One region of the Nocardia arthritidis genome, then DNA from elsewhere that is predicted to be linked to it. Evidence: riboswitches for the same ligand, from Rfam matches in the RefSeq annotation. Region 1 holds a riboswitch; each other region holds the start of a gene.
What was found. Region 1 has a riboswitch for cobalamin ahead of F5544_RS15895 (FecCD family ABC transporter permease). Riboswitches for the same ligand answer to the same signal wherever they lie in the genome.
Positions count from the first base shown of each region.

Region 2: linked by a shared signal. The riboswitch ahead of metE (5-methyltetrahydropteroyltriglutamate--homocysteine S-methyltransferase) and the one ahead of F5544_RS15895 (FecCD family ABC transporter permease) in region 1 are both predicted to bind cobalamin.
Region 3: linked by a shared signal. The riboswitch ahead of cobN (cobaltochelatase subunit CobN) and the one ahead of F5544_RS15895 (FecCD family ABC transporter permease) in region 1 are both predicted to bind cobalamin.

Region 1 covers NZ_CP046172.1:3,545,310-3,551,708, reverse strand. Annotated here, with positions in the region: gene F5544_RS15905 (TetR/AcrR family transcriptional regulator C-terminal domain-containing protein) at 79-663, shown strand; gene F5544_RS15900 (alpha/beta fold hydrolase) at 666-1,835, opposite strand; adenosylcobalamin (AdoCbl) riboswitch at 1,912-2,035, shown strand; gene F5544_RS15895 (FecCD family ABC transporter permease) at 2,052-3,083, shown strand; gene F5544_RS15890 (ABC transporter ATP-binding protein) at 3,080-3,883, shown strand; gene F5544_RS15885 (ABC transporter substrate-binding protein) at 3,880-4,893, shown strand; gene F5544_RS15880 (class I SAM-dependent methyltransferase) at 4,944-5,654, shown strand; gene F5544_RS15875 (GNAT family N-acetyltransferase) at 5,707-6,399, shown strand, end outside.
Region 2 covers NZ_CP046172.1:7,636,596-7,642,994, forward strand. Annotated here, with positions in the region: gene F5544_RS34380 (glycosyltransferase family 2 protein) at 91-963, opposite strand; gene F5544_RS34385 (polysaccharide deacetylase family protein) at 1,164-1,880, opposite strand; cobalamin riboswitch at 2,015-2,253, shown strand; gene metE (5-methyltetrahydropteroyltriglutamate--homocysteine S-methyltransferase) at 2,392-4,659, shown strand; gene F5544_RS34395 (serine/threonine-protein kinase) at 4,716-6,062, opposite strand; gene F5544_RS34400 (ATP-binding protein) at 6,150-6,399, opposite strand, start outside.
Region 3 covers NZ_CP046172.1:5,896,287-5,902,685, forward strand. Annotated here, with positions in the region: gene cobN (cobaltochelatase subunit CobN) at 1-2,549, opposite strand, end outside; cobalamin riboswitch at 2,583-2,704, opposite strand; gene F5544_RS26480 (nuclear transport factor 2 family protein) at 2,716-3,153, opposite strand; gene cobG (precorrin-3B synthase) at 3,454-4,653, shown strand; gene F5544_RS26490 (hypothetical protein) at 4,657-5,199, shown strand; gene ddaH (dimethylargininase) at 5,251-6,090, opposite strand; gene F5544_RS26500 (Lrp/AsnC family transcriptional regulator) at 6,228-6,399, shown strand, end outside.

The DNA of each region.
Region 1 (6,399 bases):
GCGTTCAGGCTAGGGTAGCGTCCACAGTGAGTCAAAACACGATCGCGCACGCGGCGATCAGGGAGCGGAGGAGTTCGGGTGCAGCTGCACAGGGCCGACGTCGTCGACGGCGCCATCGCCATCCTCGACCAGTACGGGCTCGCCGATCTGACCATGCGCAGGCTCGCCGGATCGCTCCAGGTGCAGCCGGGGGCGCTGTATTGGCATTTCCCGAATAAACAGGCGCTGCTCGGCGCGGTGGCCGACAAGATACTCGCGCCGATGGAGGATCCGGTCACCGCGACCGAATGGTCCGGCCAGATCGGCGAACTCGCACATCGGCTGCGCGGCTGCCTGCTCGCCTACCGCGACGGCGCCGAACTGGTCTCGGCCACCTACGCCTCCAGGCTGACCACGAGCAAGGGCCGAGAACGCTTGGTGGGCGCGGCGATTCGCGCCGGAATGCCGCGCCACGAGGCGGAGCTGGCCGGATTCACGGTGCTGTACTACGTGCTCGGCCAGACGGTCGACGAGCAGTCGCGGATGCAGATGGACTCCGCGGGCGCCCTCACCGAGGATGCCTCGCCGCTGTACGAAACACCCGATGCCACCGCACGTTTCGATTTCGGGTTGCAGCTGTTCATCGCCGGTGTGCGGCATCTGCTCGGCGAGCGGGTGCGCTGAATTCAGTGCGGTCCGGCCGCGTTGCCGCTCGCGTTCCGCATTTGCAGCTGATACCGCTGGACGAACGGCAGGATCTGATTCTCGATGATGTCGTTGTACTCCACCGGACGCGAGATCGGGTTGGCGTGACCCCCGGTCCTGGTGAATGCCACGAGCAGGGTGCCGTTCACCCCGCCGGAGATATCGATCAGCACCCGGTGTGAGTATTCGTCGTCCACCACCATATCCCGGTCCGGATCCCGCGGGCGGATGAAAATGATTGCGGGGCGCGGCTTTCCGTCCAGCGGGCGGGCGAGCGAGCGCAGGTCGTCCGCCGCGCCGCCCGCCACGATGGCGGCGAACTGGGCCTCGATCAGGCCGTTGCTCGCCACGTCGCGGGACAGGATCTTATCCCGCAGTATCTCCACCTCGACATCGCGCAGCGCGCGAAACCCGATGTCGGGCAAGCCTTCCGGGCTCACGCCCAGGAAACGGTCGCGGCGCGCATAGGTTTCCGCGAGTATCCGCAGCAGCCGGCTCTCCCGCGCGCCGGGCAGCCAACCCGCCCAGCGCACCAGATCCTCTCCCGCGCTGCGACTCTCCGGGCGCACCGCGTTCAGGTCCACCGGCGTGCAGTCCAGCATGACGCCGACCAGCCTGCGATCGCTCTCGTTGCGGATGTGCTTGGCCACCTCCAGCGCGATCACCCCACCCATGCTGTGGCCCATCAGCACAATGTTTTTCAGCGCCGCCTGCTCGGCGGCACGGACGATCAGGTCGGCGATGACCTTGGTGTCGATACCTTGATTGTCGTAGCGGATCGCCCACACCATCCCGATCTGGTCGAGTGCGGGCAGGGCCGCGGCCGTACTGGTGGCGTCGAGATTTCCGAGCCCGACCATATCGACGACGACCGTATCCCAGTTCTTCGGATCGGCGGGCGTGTTGACGGCGATGATGGACGGCCGGGTGCGGGCCAGGCGTTCCCGCTCCGGGTTGACGTCGGCGGTCCAGTAGTAGCCGACCACGATGAGCACGGCCAGCATCAGCGCGGCAACCCGCAGTAGTGCCAGTCGGGTGCGGCGCAACCGGTGCCAATCGTGTCCGATGCGGGTTTCCCGCAGGCGGGCCCGGCGACGCGCGTCATCCCAATCGCTGACGGTGGACGGGTGCCGCTCGTCCATCGGCAACATGTCTTCAGGGTATGGATGGGTCGGAGAGCTCGCCAAAAGCCCCCGGTGTGTCGCGGAAATCCAACCGGCCGGTAGAGTTCGGGCGTCATTATCGGCGGGTGCGGGAATCCGGTTCGAATCCGGAACGGTCGCGCCACTGTGATCGCCCACGGGCGAAAGTCAGACCTCCCCCGCCGAAACGAACTCGAAAGGCCGCGATTTGCCTGTGGAGCCGCGATGATCCGCGTCCGGACATCGATCGCCCTGACCGTGCTGGCGCTGCTGCTGATCGCCGCGATGGTGGCCGCCACCGGATTCGGCGCCGAAACCCTGCCCGTCCGATCCGTCGTCGACGTGCTCGCGCATCGGTTGACCGGCCGCACACCCGCCGATCCCGGACTGGACACCATCGTGTGGCAGCTGCGGGTGCCGCGCACCGTGCTCGCGGCGATCGTCGGCGCGGGTCTGGCACTGGCCGGTGCGGCCATGCAGACACTGGTGCGCAATCCGCTGGCCGATCCGTATCTGCTCGGGGTGTCCTCCGGCGCCGGCGTCGGTGCGGCGGCGGTGATCACCACCGGCTTGTTCGCGAGCGCTGAGGTGTGGGCGCTGTCCGGCGGCGCGCTGGTGGGGGCGTTCGCGGCGGCGGCGCTGGTATTCCTGATCGCCGTCGCGCAGGGCGGTTTGACGCCGCTGCGGCTGGTGCTCACCGGCACCGTCCTCGGCTCGGCCTTCGCGGCGTTCAGCAGCTATCTGATTTTCCGCAGCGCCGATCCGGCCGCCGCGCAATCGGTGCTGTTCTGGCTGCTCGGCAGCCTGTCGGGCGCGGACTGGACGCGGATCGCGCTGCCGCTCGGCGTTGTCGCGGTGAGCGCGGCGACGCTGTGCCTGGCCGGTGGCTGGCTCGACGCGCTGCATCTCGGCGCGGATACCGCTGCGGCGGTGGGGGTTCCGGTGCGTGAGCTGCGGATCGGACTGTTCGGGCTGCTCGCGGTGCTGGTCGGCGTGCTCGTCGCGGTGTCGGGTGGCATCGGGTTCGTGGGGTTGGTGGTGCCGCACGCCACCCGGCTGCTGGTCGGGCCGCGACACCGGAGCCTGCTGCCGGTCTGCGCGCTCTGCGGCGCGTTGTTCCTCGTGATCGCCGATGCCGCCGCCCGAATCCTGGTGCGGCCGACCGAGATTCCGGTGGGCGTGCTGACCGGGTTGATCGGTGCGCCCGCGTTCCTGGTGCTGCTGGGACGGCGGCAGTACCGGTTCGGCGCGGCATGATCTCCAGTGCCGCACCGGAACCGGCCGAGATCACGGTGGATGGACTGGCCTGCGCGGCCGGGCGGCGAACCGTGCTGTCCGGGGTGTCGTTCACGATTCGGCCCGGTGAGACGATCGGCATCGTCGGCCCCAACGGCACCGGCAAATCGACGTTGCTACACGTCCTGGCGGGCGTGCGGAAACCGGCGCTCGGCCGAGTGCTGGTGAACGGTCAAGTGCTGCACGACCTTTCGGGCAGACAGCGGGCACGCACCGTCGCACTCGTCGCGCAGGACGAGCAGCCGCCGACGGACCTGCTCGCGGGTGAGGTCGTCGCGCTCGGCCGCACACCGTATCTGCCGCCGTGGGGCGCGGGGTCGCGGCGCGAGCGCGCGATGGTGGCCGAGGCGCTGGCGGCGGTCGATCTCGCCGGCTTCGCCGACCGGCCGGTGCACCGGCTCTCCGGCGGTGAGCGGCAGCGGGTGTTGTTGGCGCGGGCCCTGATTCAGGAAACGCCGGTGCTGCTGCTGGACGAGCCGACCAACCACCTGGACATCACGCACCGGTTGGAACTGCTCGCCGCGGCCCGCGACCTCGACCGCACCGTCGTCATGGCGCTGCACGAGCTGGCGCTGGCCGACCGGTACTGCGACCGGATCCTGGTGCTGCACAATGGCGCCGCCCATCCGCTCGCCCCACCCGAGACGGCGCTGCGACCGGAGGTGCTCGACACCGTCTTCGGAGTGCGCGCACTGCGCGTGCCCGAACCGGATACCGGCGCAAGCCATCTCATCATCACGGCACGGGAGGCCAGATCATGAAACGCATACCCGTACTGCTCGCCATCGCGCTGATCCTGACCGCATGCGGCGGGCAATCGACCGCGGCAGGCACGCTGACCGTTCGCAATTGCGATGCGGAACAACGCTTTCCGGTCGCCAAACGGATGTTCGTCAACGACGGCAACCTGATCTCGATGACGCTCGCACTGGGCGCGACCGATTCCGTGGCGGCGGTGTCGAGCCTGCAACGCGATGCGGAAACCCTGCGCAGGCACTACGGTCCCGCCGTCGACGCGTTGAAATCCGTTGCCCCCGGGTATCCGTCGCTGGAGACCGTGCTTGCCCAGCGGCCGGATGTCATGGTCGCGGGCTGGAGCTACGGATACGACGAGGCCAAGAACCTGACCCCGGACACATTGCGCAAGCAGGGAATCGCCGCCTACGTACTTACCGAGAGCTGCCGTCAGCACCCCGGTGAGCGCCAGCGCGGGCTGGTCGAGCCGTGGACCGCGCTGCGCACCGACCTGACCAACCTCGGCGCGATCACCGGCCGCGCCGAACGCGCCAGCGAACTCACCGCCGACCTCGATCGCAGGCTGGCCGCGCTGCGCGCCGCGCCGCAGGCCGAGCGCCGCCCGAACATCTTCCTGTTCGACAGCGCGAGCGATTCGATCATGTCCAGTGGCGATTACGGTGCGCCACAGGCGATCCTGGAGGCCGCGGGCGGGCGCAACGTGCTCGCCGACGTGCCGGACACCTGGGTGAAGACATCCTGGGAACGGCTTGCCGCGGCCGATCCCGACGCCATCATGTTCGTCGACTACCCACCCCAGTCCTTCGCCGAGAAGGTCGCACTGCTGCGCGCCAAACCGGGTATCAACCGACTGCGCGCGGTAACCGAGAACCGCTTCCTCAACCTCCCCTACGCCATGTGGACCAGCGGCCCACTCAATATCGACGCCGCCGAACAGATCCGCAAACAACTCGAACACTGGAATCTGGTGCCGCCCTCCACCATCGAACCCCGCGCCGACGACGTCATCCGCTGACGGTGCTCCGATTCCGCCCGCCACCGTCGAATCGGCGCAAAGATGGTGGGGTGCCGCCCGATTCCCGCCGCCTGCTCGACGATGCCGCGCTCGAACGATCATCGGTCGTCGCGAACAACGCGATGAACCGCGGCCGCGGGCTGTCCGGACCGAACAGCTACGCCAAGGAACTCGGCTTCGACCCTTATCAGCGGCTCGTCGAAACCAATTGCGCCGCACCGGCTTCCACAGTGACCTGGATCGACGTGTGCTGCGGATCCGGGCGGGCACTACTGACGGCCGAGGAGCGCTTCGCGAGTGAACTGCCCGACGCCGACGTGCGGTTGCTCGGAGTCGATCTCGTCGACTACTACCTGGCCCCGCCGCGCACGTCCCGGCTTCGCTTCAGCACGACCCCAGCCACGACCTGGCACCCGGACGGGCCCGCCGACCTGGTCACCTGCGTACACGGATTGCATTACATCGGCGACAAACTCGCACTGCTCGCAGCCATGGTGAGTTGGCTTGCCCCACATGGCACTTTCACCGCCGATTTCGACCCGGACACCATCCGGCACGCGGACGGTTCCTCGGCGGCCAGCCGGGTACTGGCCGTACTGCGTGCGGCAGATCTGACGTATGACCGCCGCCGCCACCGCATTTCGAGCCGCGGCCCGCGATCCATACGCTTCCCGGCCACCTACCTAGGTGCCGACGATCGGGCCGGACCCGGTTACACCGGCCAACCCGCGGTCGCGTCGTATTATGAATGGCAGCCGTAATCCTTTGGCCACCATTCAAATTCAGGGTCGGTCGGAAATATGGGGGGACCTTGTGAAGGCAAGTGCGGAAATCAGCGAGTTCGACGCGAACCAGGCGAGCGATGCGGATCTCGCCGACTATCACCGCCTCGTGCTGGCCAGCTCTGCGCTGGACAAGCCGGATCAGCCGCCCATGGACCGCGCGACCGCCGTCGGGGATTTGCAGAATCCACCGGCCGCCTACCGGCCACCGAGATACTGGGCAGCGCACGCGGCAGGCAGGCTGGTCGGATTCGCCAGGGTCGGATTCCTCGGCGCGGAGAATACCCATCTCGGGATAACCGAGATCATGGTGCATCCCGAGTTCCGTCGCCGGAGAATCGGCACCGGATTGCTGGCGACCGTCGTGTCGGCATTGCGCGCTGACGGGCGGAGGCTGATACAGGGCTGGGCGGTGCCACAGGGTGGTGCCGGTGCTCTCTGGGCCGCCTCATTGGGATTCCGGCAAGTGCACTCCGCCGTGTCGCAGCGGCTGGTGTTCGCGGAGGTGGACTCGTCGATATGGGAGGTGGACACGCCTCCCGGATACCGGCTGGAACGCTGGATAGGTGCCGCACCCGAGAAGTTGGTGACGTCATATGCGCACGCGAAGGGCGCGATCCTCGACCTGCCGGGCTGGGACCTGATGGGATATCAGATCCCGGATTGGACGGCAGGGCGGGTGCGCCAGGAGGAGGCCCACCTTCGGGAGATGGGCATAGAGACG
Region 2 (6,399 bases), 4.1 Mb from region 1:
CTTGGCAGCCTTGCGAAGTTGTGTTCATCGGCGCGTCACATACGACGCGCCGATGGACATCTGTCGGCTACCGAATTCCGGCAAACCGAGTCACAGCCAGCGCAGGGTGTGATACCTCGCACCGCCGCGCAACTGACCCACCGCGATGCCGAGCAGCAGCCCGCGCTCCTCGCTCACCAGCCCGCGGGCCACCGCGAGTCCGCAAATACGCACCAGTAATTCCGGCAGCCTGATTTCCGGCATACCGTTACCCGGATATTCGGCGTTCAACCGGGCGAGCCCGATGCCCCGGCTGCGTCCCTGCCGGTAGCCCGGTTTGAATCCGGGCCGATAGCGATAGGCCAGCAATGCCTCGGGCAGGAATCCGGTGCGATATCCGGCATTGTGCACGCGCCAGCCGAATTCGACATCCTCATTGGCCGGATAAGTCACATCCATGCCGCCCAGTTTGCGATAGACCTCGGCGCGGCATGCGGTGCTTCCGGCAATGATGATCGGGGCGAAGACACCGGCCGGTTGGAATTTGTCCGGCGCGGGCACATCGGCGACGCCGCGCGGATTATCCGCATTGAGCGATTTGCCCTCTACGGCCGAGCAGACCAGGTCGTAGCCCTCTTCCAGGAATTCGACGAGCCGCCTCGCCCAATTCGGATACGCCTTGTCGTCGTGATCGCAGAAAAGAAGTATCTCGCCCTCGGCGTGGTCTGCACCAATATTTCGAGCAAAGGCGGCGCCCTTGTGCGCCGACGCGTCGACCCATTTCAGGTCGAGTTTTTCCCGTAGCGGATGCTCGAGTATGTGTCGACGCACAAAAGTCGGCGATCCATTGTCCGCCACGACTACCTCGAGCGGGCCAACGTAGTCTTGCTCGGCTATTGCACCGAGTTGAACATCGAGGAAACCCAGACCCTCGGCATCCGAAATGAAAACGGGAATGACGATCGAAACCGATCGTGCGACCACGGTTACCCCACATCCAAGCTACAAGCGGGAAGGCACTCCCCCACAGACTCAGCAGAATTTAATGCATAGGTCAGCATACGGGAATCCAAACGTTGGTGACGATTCTCACATCATCCACCATTACCGGGCCGCCGAACGCATCGCCGGAGCGCACGGCGGGCAACGGAGAAGATGTGAAAGCTGCTGGCGCTGAAACTATCTCAGCGAACCAGCCAGATGTTACGAACCGAACTGCCGTGCGCGAGCGCATCGCCCAACGAGGCGGCGGCCAGACCGCGCTCGGCCAGACCGTCCAATACCAGGCGCGAGAGCGCACCCCGATCGAAGGTGGGCGCCGGACCGTCGTCCGCGCCGTCCGCGGCATTGGCGAACCCGTCGTGCAGCAGCAGCACATCGCCGTCGCCGATGCCCTCCAGCGCCTGCCCGGCCAGCTTCTGGACATCCTCGTCGACCCAGTCGCCCGCGAACCGGCTCCACACCACCGGGGTCAGGCCCGCGGCGCGAATCGCGGTCCACGTGCTCGCGACCTGCGCGCCGTACGGCGGCCGGAACCAGCGGACCGGTCTGCCACACAAATCCTCCAGCTGCCGCCGGGCATCCCTGGTCCGCCGGTACACCTGGGTGGCGGGCAGGGTGGTCAGCCGGATGTGGTCGTAGCCGTGTAGGCCGATCTCGTGGCCCGCCGCCAGCACATCGTTCAACAGCGCGCGCTGCTCCATGGCACGCCGGACCAGGACGAAGAAGGTCGCCGTCACACCGGCGTCGGCCAGCGCGGCCAGCACCGGCTCGGTGCTGCCGGGCTCGGGCCCGTCATCGTAGGTGAGCACCACGGTGGGGCGATCGGCTCGCACCAATTGAACAGACCCCACCCCGGCCGCAAGTGGTGCGAGTGCGCGGCCAACCACAGATTTCAACACGCGCCCATGCTAGGCGAATAAGCGTGTGATTCATGACCAACTTAAGGAAGGTCCGACCCGATTTGATGACAACTATGTAGTTGGACATATGCTGGATGACGCAGCTGGTTCACCGGGCGCAGGCGAGATGGAGCCCCTACGTCGCGTACCGGTGTCGAAACCCGAACGCTCCCTTGGGCGTACGGGCAAGAGGGAACCCGGTGGGAATCCGGGACTGTCCCCGCAGCGGTGAGCGGGAACGACCGCCGTCATCACGCACTGGGCTCATCGGCCTGGGAAGCGACGGCCAGTAGGACCTTCCGGCGGTCTGCCGGATCGGCCGATTCGGCCGGTGCCCGCGAGTCCGAAGACCTGCCGGTTGTACCGGGTACGCCGTATCCGGTGGCCACCGCCTCGTGGAGAGGGCGCGCGGGTCCGCAGCGTTTCGCCGGATGTGTTCCCGGTTCAGGGCTCCTGTTCGGCAGATCGCTGGTCCCGCTTGCCGATTGGGCGTTGGTTCAGGTCCAACACAATGGAGCACAACGTGACTGTTTCACATACGCCGTTCACCGCAACGGTTCTCGGTCTCCCGCGGGTGGGGCCGCGACGGGAACTCAAGCGCGCCACCGAGTCCTACTGGGCAGGTCGCATCGACGCAGAACAACTGCACGCCGTCGCCCGTGAGCTGCGGCGCGCCCAGTTGTCCGAATTGCGTTCCGCCGGGCTCGATTCGGTGCCGGTCGGCACCTTCTCCTACTACGACCAGATGCTCGACACCGCCGTGCTGCTCGGTGCGCTGCCCGCGCGGGTGGCCTCGATCGCCGATCCACTCGACCGGTATTTCGCCGCCGCGCGCGGCACCGACACCATCGAACCGCTGGAGATGACCAAGTGGTTCGATACCAACTACCACTATCTCGTTCCCGAAATCGATTCGGGCACAACGTTTTCGCTGAATCCGGAGCAGCTGCTCGCACAACTTGCCGAGGCGAGGGAAGTCGGCGTCGCCGCCCGGCCGGTGGTGATCGGTCCGATCACCTTCCTGAAGCTGGCCAAATCCGCCGGGGAACGCACGCTCGATCGGCTGCCGGAATTGGTGCGCCTGTACCGGGAGTTGCTCGTTCAGTTGGCCGCGGCGGGCGCCGAATGGGTGCAGATCGACGAGCCGGTGCTGGTCACCGACCTGACCGAGGACGAAATCGCCCTGGTGCGGCTCACTTACACCGAATTGGCCGCGGTCGAGCAGCGCCCGGCCATCCTGGTGGCCACCTACTTCGGGCGGCCGGGCGCGGCGCTGCCCGCCTTGGCCGAGACCGGAATCGATGGCGTCGCGCTCGACTTCGTCTCCGGCACAACGGTTCCCGAAGTGTCGGTGCTGCGTGACAAACTGCTGGTGGCCGGTGTGATCGACGGGCGCAATGTGTGGCGCACCGATCTGGACCGTGCGCTGGAAACGCTGCGGGACCTCGCGGGATCCACGGGCGCCGTCGCGGTTTCGACCTCGTGCTCGCTGCTGCACGTGCCGTACGGGCTGGCCGCCGAGACCGGACTCGACGAAGGGCTGCGTTCCTGGCTGTCGTTCGGCGCGGAGAAGGTGACCGAGGTCCGGACGCTGGCGACCGGTCTGCACCAGGGCGCCGATGCCATCGAGGATCAATTGGTCGCGACGCGTGCGGCTTTGGCCGCGCGGCGGGCCGACCCGCGCCTGCACGATCCGGCGGTGCGGGCCAGGTTGGCCGCGCTCGGCCCGGACGCCACGCGGCGCGCCCCCGCCGAGCAGCGGCGCGAATTGCAGTCCGAGCGACTGCGATTGCCCGCGCTGCCGACCACGACGATCGGATCGTATCCGCAGACCTCGGCCATCCGGCTGGCTCGGGCCGCGCTGCGCAAGGGCGAGATCGATCAGGCCGAATACCAGCGCCGGATGCGCGCCGAGATCGCCGATGTCGTTGCGCTACAGGAGAAATTGGGCCTCGACGTGCTCGTGCACGGCGAACCGGAACGCAACGACATGGTGCAGTACTTCGCCGAACAGCTCGACGGATTCGCCGCCACCGAGAACGGCTGGGTGCAGTCCTACGGCACCAGGTGCGTTCGGCCGCCGATCCTGTACGGCGATGTGGCGCGGCGCGATCCGATGACCGTCGACTGGATCACCTACGCGCAGTCGCTCACCGACAAGCCGGTCAAGGGCATGCTCACCGGCCCGGTGACCATTCTCGCGTGGTCGTTCGTGCGCGACGATCAGCCGCTCGCCGATTCGGCACGTCAAGTGGCCCTTGCCATTCGGGACGAGACGGTGGATCTGGAGGCGGCGGGCATCCGCATCGTCCAGGTGGACGAGCCCGCCCTGCGGGAGACGCTGCCGCTGCGTGCCGCCGACCAACCCGCCTACCTGGAGTGGTCGGTCGGGGCGTTCCGGTTGGCCACCGCCGGTGTCGCCGACAGCACCCAAATCCACACGCACCTCTGCTATTCGGAATTCGGTGAGGTCATCGACGCGATCGCCGGACTCGACGCCGACGTCACCTCCATCGAGGCGGCCCGGTCGCGGATGGAGATAGTCGAGGATCTCCGGTCCGCCGGATTCGACCTCGGCGTCGGGCCCGGTGTCTACGATATCCACTCGCCGAGGGTGCCCAGCGTCGAGGAGATCACCGCCTCACTGCGGACCGCACTGAAAGTCATTCCCGCCGAACGACTTTGGGTGAATCCCGACTGCGGCCTGAAGACCCGCGGCCCGGCCGAGGTGGAGTTGGCGCTGCGCAATATGGTGGCCGCCGCCCAAGCGGTGCGCTAGCCGATGTGGATCCCGCTTCGCTCGCGCGGAGCGGGATCCACTGGACTCCGGAAAGGTCACTCCGGCCACTGGTACGAGCGCGTCTGCGGAACCACCGGCCCGGGCTGCGGGGCGGGGGCCTGCTGCGGCACGGTGGTGCTGCGCCGCGGTGGCGGTTGCGGTGGGGCGGTGGTGATCGGCGGAATGTCCGCCGGGTTGGGGGCTTCGGTCGGCGGCGCGGGCGGCGGCTGTGAGGTCGTCGGCGCACTCGACGTGGTGGTCGTCGTAACCGGTTGCGGCACAACCTTGGACGTTGTCCCTGGGTTGGATGATCCACCGTCGTCGCGCATCACGAACGCCGCACCCACCGCGACACCGACCCCGGCCAGCAACAGTCCCGACGCCACCACGAATCGCATGCGCCGAGGTTTGCCGCGGGTCACCGGCTCCACCCACCGCGGCTGCTTGAACGGTATCGGCGGCGCGGGCGCCACGGCGCGGATGACGGTCGGGATCACCGCCTGATCCGGCACCGCATTACCCGAAACCAGAACCGGCCGTGGCGGTTCCGCACGCACGGTGACCGCGGCGGGTCGCAGCGCGTTCGCCGCGGCCTCGGCGAACGCGGTGCAGCTGGCGTATCGGTCCTCCGGCGATTTCGCCAGTGCGGTGGCGAGTACGGCGTCCAATTCGGCCGGGAGTTCGGGACGTGACTCGCTCGGCGCGGGCGGTGGAGCGCTCAAATGCGCGGCGATCACGGCCGCCTGTTCCTTGCGCGGGAACGGCTGCCGCCCGGTCAGCAGCTGAAATAGTGTGCAGCCCAGGGAATAAACGTCGGCGCGATGATCGGCGGGCGCGTCGGTGAATCGTTCCGGCGCGACATAGGCGAAGGTCGCGGCGATACCGGACAGCGTGACGGTGTCGTCGAGGGTGCGCGCGATCCCGAAATCGGTGAGCACCGCGCGCTCGCCGCCGCGCCGATCGTGCTCGACGAGCAGATTGGCCGGTTTCACATCCCGGTGCAACACACCCTGCGCATGCGCGTAATCCAGTGCGTGCGCGGCATCTTCGAGTAGCCGCAGGGCTCGCTCCGGCGCGAGCCCGTCCGGATGCGCGCTCAGCAATCCGGCGACATCACCGCCGTCGATATAGCGCATCGCCAACCACAGCGCGGGATCGTCGGCGGCGCTACGGTCGTATACGGGAACGATATTCGGGTGATCGAGTCCGGCGGCGAGGGTCGCTTCGCGGTCGAATGCGGTGCGCGTCTTCGGATCACCGGTGAACGCGTCGGCCAGCACCTTCAGCGCGACCCGGCGCCGCAGCCGCGGATGCGTGGCCAGATATACCGACCCCATCCCGCCGACACCGAGCAGTCGCTCGATGGCGAACCCGGCGAATACCGTTCCCGGCCGCAAACCCATGATCCTCCCCGGCGCGCATCGGGCCGAAACACGCTGCGGCGCTGTGCAAATATAACGAGCGCAAATGTAACGAGGGCAAATGTAACGTCACGAGGCCATCGGAGCGAGGCCGAGGGCCGCGAGCTCCTCGGCGTGGTCGCCACCGGCGAGCATCCGGGTTCGCAACGACTGGTAGCGGCATCCGGCGGCGTCGAACGCGGCAACCGTTGCGAGCATCCGCTGCCGGTCCCCCGTGCGCAGACCCTCGGCCCGTTCCACCAGCGCCTCGGCGACGGGATTCCCGGCCACCAGTTCTCTTGCCTGCGCCGAATATGTTCCGGCAGCCGCGCTTTCGGCG
Region 3 (6,399 bases), 2.4 Mb from region 1:
CCCCACACCGAGAGCCCGACCGAGCGCGGGTATTCGCCGTGATCGGTCAGATAGCGCTCGACCAGCGAATCCGCCATGGCCTGCCCGGTTTCCCAGGCCAGGCGCGATGGCACCGCCTTCGGATCGACGGAGTAGAAGTTGCGTCCGGTCGGCAGCACGTTGATCAGGCCGCGCAGCGGCGAACCGCTCGGGCCGGCCGGGATGAAGCCGCCGTTCAGCGCGTGCAGCACCCGCTCGATCTCGACGCCGGTCTGCCGCAGGCGCGGCACCACTTCCGTTGCGGCGAAACGCAGTACGGCGCGCACCGGCTCGGATTCGGTGAGTCCGGCCACCGCGTCGACCGACCAGTCCGCCGCCTGCAGCGCGCCGACCAGCTCGCGCGCCCGCGCCTCGGCCGCGTCCACCCGCTCGCGGGATTCCGCGCCGGATTCGTCCAGCCCCAACGCCTCTCGCAGACCGGGCACGTTGCGCTCGCCGCCCCAGAGCTGGCGGGCCCGCAACATGGCGAGCACCAGGTCGAGTTCGCCGTCGCCGGCGGGCGCCTGGCCGAGCACGTGCAGGCCGTCGCGGATCTGCACATCCTTGATCTCGCACAGCCAGCCGTCGACGTGCAGCAGCATATCGTCGAAGGATTCCTCGTCCGGGCGCTCGGCCAGCCCCAGATCGTGGTCCATCTTCGCGGCCCGCATGAGCGTCCAGATCTGCTGGCGGATCGCGGGCAGTTTGGCCGGGTCGAGGGTGGAGATATTCGCGTGCTCGTCCAGCAACTGCTCCAAACGCGAGATGTCGCCGTAACTTTCGGCGCGCGCCATCGGCGGAATGAGATGGTCCACCAGGGTGGCGTGCGCGCGCCGCTTGGCCTGGGTGCCCTCGCCGGGATCGTTGACCAGGAACGGATAGATCAGAGGCAGCTCGCCGAGCGCGGCATCGGTGCCGCAGGCGGCGGACATGCCGAGGGTTTTACCCGGCAGCCATTCCAGATTGCCGTGCTTGCCGAGATGTACCATGGCGTCGGCGGCGAAACCCTCCGGCGCGGACAGCCAGCGGTAGGCGGCCAGGTAGTGATGGCTCGGCGGCAGATCCGGATCGTGGTAGATGGCCACCGGATTCTCGCCGAAACCGCGCGGCGGCTGCACCATCAGCACCACATTGCCGAAACGCAATGCGGCGATGACGATTTCACCCTTCGGATCGGCGGACCGGTCGACGTACAGCTCACCCGGCGGCGGACCCCATGCCTCGACGACGGCCGCCCGCAGCTCTTCGGGGAGAGTGGCGAACCACGCGGCGTATGTGTCGGCGCCGATGCGAATCGGGTTGCCCTCCAACTGTTCCGCGGTGAGCCAGTCCGGATCCTGGCCGCCCGCCGCGATCAGCGCGTGGATCAGCGCGTCGCCGTCCCGCTCGTCCAGGCCGGGGACCTCGCCCGGCGCGCCGAGATCGTAACCGGCCGACCGCATCTCGGTGAGCAACCGGATGGCGCTGGCCGGGGTGTCCAGGCCCACCGCATTGCCGATCCTGGCGTGCTTGGTCGGATAGGCCGAGAGCATGATCGCGATCCGCTTGCGCGCGTTGGGAATCCGGCGCAGCCGGGCATGGCGGACGGCGATGCCCGCCACCCGGGCGGCGCGCTCGGCGTCCGGCACGTAGGTCGACAGGCCGTCGGCGTCGAACTCCTTGAACGAGAACGGAACCGTGATGATGCGGCCGTCGAATTCCGGCACCGCCACCTGGGTGGCCACATCCAGCGGCGAGAGGCCGTCGTCGTTCGCCGCCCACTGGTCCCGACCGGTGGTCAGGCAAAGTCCTTGCAGGATGGGCACATCCAGGTCGGCGAGCGCGCCGACATCCCAGGCCTCGTCATCGCCGCCCGCCGATGCCGCGGCCGGTTTCGTACCGCCCGCGGCCAGCACCGTCACCACCAGGGCGTCGGCCCGGCGCAGCGCGGCGAGCAGCTCCGGTTCCGCGGTACGCAGCGAGGCGCAGAACAGCGGCAGCGCGCGGGCGCCCGCATCCTCGATCGCCGTGCACAGCGCGTCGACGTAGGCGGTGTTTCCCGCGAGATGCTGTGCGCGGTAATAGATCACGGCGACGGTCGGCGCGTCCGGACCGGATTCCGCCGCGGTACGCGGCAATTCGCCCCAGCTCGGCAGCTGCACCGGCGGTTCGAAGCCGTGCCCGGTGAGTAGCACCGTATCGGACAGGAAGTTGTGCAGCTCACGCAGATTCGCCGGACCGCCCGCGGCCAGATAGTTGTGCGCGTCGGCCGCGACGCCGCCCGGCACCGTCGAACATTCCATCAGCTCCGCGTCGGGCGCGATCTCGCCGCCCAGGGCGACCAGCGGAACTCCGCTGGCCCGCAACGCTTCCAGGCCCTCTTCCCAGGCGCGCTTACCACCCAGGACGCGCAGCACGACCAGCTCGGCGCCGTCCAGCAGCGCGGGCAGATCGTCGAGCAGCAGCCGGGCCGGATTGCCCCAGCGGTAGTCCGCGCCGCTGGCGCGCGCGCTGAGCAGATCGGTGTCGGACGTGGACAGCAGCAGGATCACGGTGACGGCCTTCCTCGGGTGACGCGCCCATCGGGGGTGTGCTGCTCGCCGGAGAGGGTCTGGCTGTACACAGTGGCGCGACCGCACCGGAATTGCACCGGTTTCCTCGTCAGCCGCCGAGCATGGGCAGCCTACCCGCCGCCGCGCCCGACACCGGTATCCGGTGCTACGTGAGGTCCGCGTTACCCTCGATCGCCTTCAGCAGATAGTGGAATTTGCTCACCCGCCAACCGTCGCCACCCCGCTCGACGGCGAGGTCGTAGCTGCCGATGAAGGTGCGGGTCTTACCGTGCACCGCGTCGTTCTTCACATGCACCGCAATGGAATCCGCGTGCACCTTCGCGGTATCGCCGCGCAACTCGATCAGATGGTTTCCGGACTGATGCTGCAGCGCGTCCAGATCGCCGAGGCCGGTCCGCCAGTCGCCGACGATATCGGCGGCATCGCGCACCGCCGCCGCCCCGCCGAATCCCCCGTCGAAATCCACCTTCTCGGTGAATACGCCGAGCAGGTCGTCCCAGCGCTTCTGATCGCAGTACACGAACATCTTCGTAATCGTTTCGATGATCGCGAGCCGGTCCGCGACATCAGAGATCTCACTCATTCCGGTGACATTAGCGAGCGGATTCGCCGGTCCGCGACCGAGTTTCCCAGGCATCGCGCCGCCGCGGCCGGACGGCGAACATGCTGACCGCGCGATCAGGCGTACCTCCGCCCCGGCCGTGCACGGGCTTCAGGCGGCTATGCCAACAGCGCCATCAGGCATACCGCCGCATTCGCTCCGGCCGTGCGTGGGCTGCGGACGGCCACGCCGACCGCGCGATTAGGCGTACCTCCGCATTCGCTCCGGCCATGCGCAGGCTGTGGACGGCTTCGCCGACAGCGACATTAGGCTGGTTTCGTTATGACTCGTACCTCCTCCGATTCGTGTCCCGGCGTGCTGCGGCTGCACGATGCGGCCGACGGGCCGCTGGCGCGGATCCGGCTGCCCGGTGGCCGGTTGGCGCCCGCACAGCTACAGGCGCTGGCCGAGGCCGCGCGGGATCTCGCGGACGGCGCCATCGAGCTGACCTCGCGCGGCAATATCCAGCTGCGCCGGGTGCGGGACGCGGGCGAGTTGACGACGCGACTGGAGGCGGCCGGACTGCTACCGAGCCGGACGCACGAGCGGGTGCGCAATATCGTCGCGTCGCCGCTCTCGGGCCGGGTCGGCGGATGGACCGACGTGCACGGGCTGGCGAGCTCGCTCGATGCCGGGCTGCGGGCGCGGCCGCGGCTCGCGGACTTGCCGGGGCGGGTGCTGTTCACCCTGGACGACGGGCGCGGAGATATCAGCGGGCTCGGCGGGGATATCGGCGTACACGCCACCGGTGCGGACGAATTCGCGGTACTGCTGGCCGGCCGGGATTCCGGTATCCGGGTCTCGGCGGCCGACGCGGTCGAGGTCATGCTCGCGGCCGCGGACGGCTTCCTGGACGTGAGCTCCGGGCAGTGGCGGCTGCACGAGGTCGACGGCGGCGCGGACCGGATCGTGGACCGGCTCGGGCTGGCGCCGGTGCCGCAGCGGCTGGAATTCGGCGCCGCGCACGATATTCCGATCGGCTGGCTGGAACAGGACAACGGCTTGGTCGCACTGGGCGCGGGCGTCCGGCTCGGTTCGCTGCCGGCCCGGGTCGCCGAATTCCTCGCCGCCGTGGAACGCCCACTGTTCGTAACCCCTTGGCGCAGCCTGGTTCTCGCCGATCTCGAGGAGTCGCCCGCCGAGCAGGTCGTCCGGGTGCTCGCCCCGATGGGACTGATCTTCGACGCGAATTCGCCCTGGCTGCTGGTGAGCGCCTGCGCCGGACAACCGGGTTGCGCGAAATCGCGGACCGATGTGCGGGCCGACGCCGCCGCGGCCGTCGAATCCGGACGGGTGCTGCCGCTGAGTGAAAAGCACACGGCCGCAGGCGTGTTCACGGCCGAAGAGGTGGAAGTGGCCGGGCGCCAGCACTGGTCGGGCTGTGAACGCCGGTGCGGGCGCCCGCGCGGCACGGTGACCGATGTGGTCGCCACCGAGACCGGCTATCGGGTAGACGGAGGATCCGCGCGAGAAGGGGTGTGACGCATGATGATCGGACTCGGCGATGACGAGATCGCGGCGATGTCCCCCGAGGAGCGCCGGGAGCTGATCCGGCGGCTGCAAACACCGCATGTGCTGCCGCGACCCTCGGTCGTCCGGCTGCACCGCCGCATTCGGCTCACCCTGATGACGGGCGGCACGATCGCGCTGATCCCGTGGATCACCTACCTCGGATTCACCCTCCCCGACGACTACACCGCCCGGAACTGGACACTCACCTGGGTGGGCTTCGACATCCTGCTCGTCATCATGATGGCGACGACGGCGTTCCTCGGCTGGCAGCGCAGACCACTCGTGCTGCTCCCCGCCTTCGGCACCGGCATGCTGCTGCTCGTCGACGCCTGGTTCGACATCACGACCGCCGATTCCCGCGATGTCTGGGTATCGCTGGCCATCGCGTTCGGCGCGGAACTCCCGCTCGCGCTGCTGCAGATCGGCGGTGCGCTGCTGCTGTTCAAATTCCTCGCCAAATCGCATCCGCTGGCCCGTCCGGAGGTCAGCGCGTGGCGGGTGAAACTGCCGCTCTGACAACGGGCCGCGCACCGGACGAATCCGATGCGCGGCCCGCCGATCGAGAAGTCAGTGCACCTCCAGCGTGCAGCACTTGACGCCGCCGCCCGCCTTCAGCAGTTCCGAAAGGTCCATCCCGATCGGGTTGAAACCCCTGGCGCTCAGCGCCGCGGCCAGATCGGTCGCCCGGCGGCTGAGGAAGACGTTGTACCCGTCGGAGACGCCGTTGAGCCCGAGCACCTCGGCATCGGCGTCGGTGGCCAGCACCGCGTCGGGGAACAGCCCGGCGAGCACGTCCTGACTGTCGGCGCTGAAAGCCGCCGGGTAGTAGGCGATTTCGTCCTCGCCGAGCACCATCAGCACGGTGTCGAGGTGGTAGAAGCGCGGATCGACCAGCTCCAGCGATACCACCGGAATGCCGAAGTACCGCTCCACCTCCTTGTGCGCCGCAAGGGAACTGCGGAATCCGGTGGCCGCCAGGAAGCGGTCGCCGATGAGCACGAAATCGCCCTCGCCCTCGTTGATCTCCTCGGCGGCAACGACTTCCGAATATCCGCGCTCGGCGAACCACCGGTGGTACGCGGGCCCCTCCGCCGCGCGCTCGGCGTGCGTGAATCGGGCCGACATCACCCGGTCGCCGACGATCAGGCCGCTGTTCGCGGCGAAAACCATATCGGGCAGCCCGGGTTCGCCGGGTACGACATCGATGTGGTGGCCGTACTGCTCGAATGTCGCGCGCAGCGTCTCCCACTGGGACAGCGCGAGTTCGCGGTCGACCGCCAGATTCGGGTCCATCCACGGGTTGATCGAGTAGAAGACGTCGAAGTGGTCCGGACGGCACATGACGAACCGCCGCGGCACGGATCGGCGTACGGCGGCGGGTTCGGGGCGGGTGGCTACAGAGGTCAAGGGGATCTCCCGGGTGTAGGCGCGAGCTAGCGACTGACACGAAGGTAATTCGCGCACTATTGCGTCAGAAATATGGATTCGTTGCGCAAATCCCCTAAAAAACATCGATTCATTGCGTGAGAAGGCAGAATTGTGGCATGGACGACATCGACCGCCGCATCCTGGCCCATCTGCTGCGCGAGGCGCGCGCCTCCTTCCAGGAGATCGGCAGCGCGGTGGGGCTCTCGGCGCCCGCGGTGAAGCGCCGGGTCGACAAGATGGTGGCCAGCGGCCAGATCACCGGTTTCACCGCGCAGGTCAACCCCGCCG